2 regions of the Pseudomonas sp. AC532 genome follow, and region 1 is predicted to be linked to the other one. Evidence: predicted binding sites of a transcription regulator. Region 1 holds the regulator's gene; the other holds the start of a gene.

Region 1 (2,199 bases):
ATCCAGGCATTCAGCGATATCAGTGACAACCTCGATGTACTGATCGTCGACACCGCTGCCGGTATCGGTGATTCGGTGGTGAGCTTCGTGCGCGCGGCCCAGGAAGTGCTGGTGGTGGTGTGCGACGAACCGACTTCCATCACCGATGCCTACGCGCTGATCAAGCTCCTCAACCGTGACCACGGCATGAACCGTTTTCGGGTCCTTGCCAATATGGCGCACAGCCCGCAGGAGGGACGCAATCTGTTTGCTAAGCTGACCAAGGTGACCGATCGTTTTCTGGATGTTGCGCTGCAGTACGTGGGCGCAGTGCCCTACGACGAATCGGTGCGCAAGGCCGTACAGAAACAACGTGCGGTGTACGAAGCATTTCCTCGTTCGAAGTGCGCGCTTGCGTTCAAGGCGATTGCCCAGAAGGTCGATGCATGGCCGTTACCGGCCAACCCGCGAGGCCATCTGGAATTTTTCGTTGAACGCCTGGTGCAACAACCGACTGCAGACACGGCTGTATGACGACAGCCTCTGGACTCCGTATGTACAGCAAGGCAACAGCACAAGATTCACAGCATCAGTTGATTGAACGCTACGCCCCGCTGGTCAAACGTATCGCCTACCACCTGTTGGCGCGTTTGCCTGCCAACGTGCAGGTGGATGACCTGATCCAGGCCGGGATGATCGGCCTGCTCGAAGCTTCTCGCAAATACGACGCCGGCAAGGGCGCCAGTTTCGAGACGTTTGCCGGCATTCGTATCCGTGGCGCCATGCTTGATGAGGTCCGCAAGGGCGACTGGGCACCGCGCTCGGTGCATCGCAACAGCCGCATGGTCAGCGACGCCATACGAAAAATTGAGGCCAGAACCGGAAGAGACGCTAAAGATCAGGAGGTTGCTGCCGAACTCCAATTGAGTCTCGAAGATTACTACGGCATTCTTGGCGACACGTTGGGCAGCCGCCTGTTCAGTTTCGACGACCTGCTTCAGGAAGGCGAGAGTGGCGGACTGCAGGAAGACACGAGTTCCCTCCACCACGGGCCGTCACACGAACTGGAAGATGATCGTTTCCAGGCGGCGCTGGTGGATGCCATCAGCAACCTGCCGGAGCGTGAGCGGTTGGTGCTGTCGCTGTATTACGACGAGGAGTTGAACCTCAAGGAAATCGGCGAGGTGTTGGGAGTGAGTGAATCGCGGGTCAGCCAATTGCATAGCCAGTGTGCCGCGCGCCTACGTGCGCGGCTCGGCGAATGGCGCGCATGAATAATTGAGCAGGGCGCTGGAAAACACTGTGAACGCAGCAAAGTCGGACGCAATGGTTTTGCGGCGTTCCGCCAGGCCGGTTTCACGATTTAGAAGCGCTTCAGAATGCTGAAGGCGTTTTAGGACTGTACGGAGGTCGACTTGGACAAGAACATGAAAATCCTCATCGTCGATGATTTCTCGACGATGCGACGGATCATCAAGAACCTCTTGCGTGATCTGGGGTTCACCAACACGGCAGAGGCCGACGACGGCATGACGGCCTTGCCGATGCTGCAGAGCGGCAGCTTCGACTTTCTCGTCACTGACTGGAACATGCCCGGCATGAGCGGCATCGACCTGTTGCGCGCGGTGCGTGCAGACGAGCGCCTGAAGCAGATGCCGGTGTTGATGGTTACGGCAGAGGCCAAGCGCGATCAGATCATCGAGGCCGCGCAAGCCGGTGTGAACGGCTATGTGGTCAAGCCTTTCACCGCTCAGGTGCTTAAGGAAAAGATCGAGAAAATCTTCGAGCGGGTTAACGGCTGATGTCTGCCGCGAGGTTGTTATGGAACACGATGATTCTCAAGAGGCCGACCTCGAGTCGACCCTGAAAAGCAATGCCCGCCAACTGGTCAACAGCCTTGAACAAGGCAACTTTGGCGAAGCGGTACAGCTGATCAATGAACTGAACAAGGCGCGCGACCGGGGTCTTTACCACGAAGTCGGCAAGCTCACCCGTGAGCTGCACAACGCCATCGTCAATTTTCAGCTCGACCCACGGGTGCCTCACGCCAAGGAAGTCTCGCAGATATCCGATGCGACCGAACGCCTCAACTACGTGGTAACGATGACCGAGCGTGCGGCCAACCGCACCATGGACCTGGTCGAGCAGAGCGCGCCGCTGGTCAACGACCTGAGCAGCGAGGCCGATGCATTGAGCGAGGACTGGGGCAAGTTCATGCGC
Region 2 (2,199 bases), 2.4 Mb from region 1:
GACTACGATCTGTTGCTGGTAGGCGCAGGCCCGGCCCATCTCGGGGTTCTGCGGCGCTGGGCGCTGATCGAGCGGCCGGCGGGTCGCATCGCCCTGGTCGCCAGTGCCGAGCACACCTGGCACGCTGGCATGCTGCCGGGGCTGGTGGCAGGGCGTTACAGCGCCGCGGACTGCCAGATCGAGCTGACGGCGCTGTGCCAGGCCGCCCAGGTGGAGCTGATCGTTGCGCCGGTGGCCACCCTCGAGGCGGCCACCCGGCAACTGAGCCTGGCCGATGGCCGCGTGCTACGGGGCAACTGGCTGTCGTTGAACGCCGGTGACCGCGTTGCCTGCCCACCCCGCGAAGGCGAAGCTATGGACGTGCTGGCGGTCAAACCGGTGGACAGCTTCATCGCTGGTTGGCAGGCCTGGCAGCGTGATCCGCAGCCGCTGGCGATTCTCGGTGGAGGCGTGGCGGGCGTGGAAATGGCCCTCGCGCTGGCCGATCAGGTACCGCAGCTGGCGCTGTTCTGTGGCGAGCCGCTGCTGGCCGGCCATTGCCCCGGGTTGCGCATGCGCGCCTGGGGCCATCTGCGCATGCGCCGGGTGCAGGTGCGCGAGCATTGCCCGATCAGCCGCATAGACGGCGACTGCCTGATCAGCGGTGACGCCGCCGTGTGGCGCGGTGGCCGGTTGCTGCTGGCCAGTGGCGCTCAGGCGCTGCCGTGGATCGCCGACAGCGGCCTGGGCTGCGATGCCGATGGCTTCGTGCACACCGCGCCGACCTTGCAGAGCCACTCCCACCCGCAGATCTTCGCCGTGGGCGATTGCGCCAGCCTGCCGGGCGTGCGCAAGAGCGGGCTGTATTCGATGCGCCAGGTACCGGTGCTCGGCGCCAACCTGTCGGCTGCATTGCGCGGCGGCGCGCTGCGTGATTTCAACACACGCGGTCAGCGCCCGCTGTTGCTCGCCAGCGGCGACGGCGGTGCCTTGTTCGGCTGGCAACAATGGAGCGCAGGCGGGCACTTCTTCGGGCGCTGCAAGGACTACTTCGACCGCGCCTTCGTCAAGCGCCACAGCCTCATCCGCTGACCGCGCGCCACGCCGCCTGCCTCCCTGCTACCAAAGTGCCATAGCCCGGCGCATCATGAGGTGGTCAACTCGGCTGTCTACAGATCCGCTTCGCGCTGCCGATCAGCTGTAGGTGGGCGTGGTCTGTCGCTGACGCACTGGCCACGGCCGCTATCCCGGCACAATAAGAATAAAGAGGTTCGCCATGGGTTCTGTTTTTACGCATGACCGGCTGGCAATGGCCCTGCACCTGCTCGGCCTGTTGGCGTTGCTGGTGGTCTGGCAGCAGGTGCATCTGCCTGCCTCTTTCGCGGTGGTCGCGCTGTTGCTGCTGGCGCTGTGGCCCTGGTTCGGGCCCTGGCGGCGACCGGGCGTGGTGGCTACCGATGCGCCGCCGGCCGCTTCGCTGGACGCATTGAGCCAGAGCCTGTCACAGCACACCTGCCACAACGCCCTGTCGGCAGCCCAGGTGGCCTTCACCGTGCAGCAACTGGCCGGCAGGCTGCAGTCGCAACTGGCAGCGGTCGAGCAGATCGGCGAAGGCGCCCATGCCGTGACCCGCACCGAACAGAGCAACGCCGAGCGCGCCGTGCAGACCCTTGGCGCCGCGCAGACCGTGCGTACCAGCAGCGCCACCGGCCAGGCCGAACTGCAGCGGGCGATCAGCCGCATGCAGCAGCTCAGCGCCCAGGCAGCCGCCAGTCGCGAGCTGATCGACGGCCTCGGCGCACGCACCGAGCAGATCGAGCAGGTCACCCAGGTGATCCAGTCCATCGCCAGCCAGACCAACCTGCTGGCGCTCAACGCCGCCATCGAGGCTGCCCGTGCTGGCGAGCAGGGCCGTGGCTTTGCGGTGGTCGCCGACGAGGTGCGCAGCCTGGCCGGGCGTACCGCCACCGCCACCGGCGAAGTCGGGCAGATGGTTGCCGATATCCGCCAGCAGAGCGCGGCGGTGGTCAGCCATATTCAGCGTCAGGCCGAGGAGCTGGAAGGCGCGGCGCGGCAGATCGAGTTCACGGGCGAGCAGTTGCGCGGCATCGCCGACCTGGCGGCGGACGTCGACACCCAGGTGGCGCAGATCAGCGCCGGCACCGCGAGTAACCACGAACATCTGGCCGAGCTGCTGGTGGCGGTCGAGCAACTGCGCGG

What was found. Region 1 encodes FliA, which starts transcription of late flagellar genes. Its sites were predicted from a motif close to CTAAAGTTTNNNNNNNNNNNGCCGNTAA; they were not measured.
Region 2: the regulator FliA is predicted to act here: its motif matches at 1,149-1,176, upstream of ACZ0AV_RS15360 (methyl-accepting chemotaxis protein).

Annotation. Positions count from the first base shown of each region.
Region 1 covers NZ_OZ409888.1:893,146-895,344, reverse strand. The annotation lists gene fleN (flagellar synthesis regulator FleN) at 1-513, shown strand, start outside; gene fliA (RNA polymerase sigma factor FliA) at 510-1,253, shown strand; gene ACZ0AV_RS04280 (chemotaxis response regulator CheY) at 1,407-1,781, shown strand; gene ACZ0AV_RS04275 (protein phosphatase CheZ) at 1,801-2,199, shown strand, end outside.
Region 2 covers NZ_OZ409888.1:3,270,859-3,273,057, forward strand. The annotation lists gene ACZ0AV_RS15355 (FAD-dependent oxidoreductase) at 1-1,071, shown strand, start outside; gene ACZ0AV_RS15360 (methyl-accepting chemotaxis protein) at 1,289-2,199, shown strand, end outside.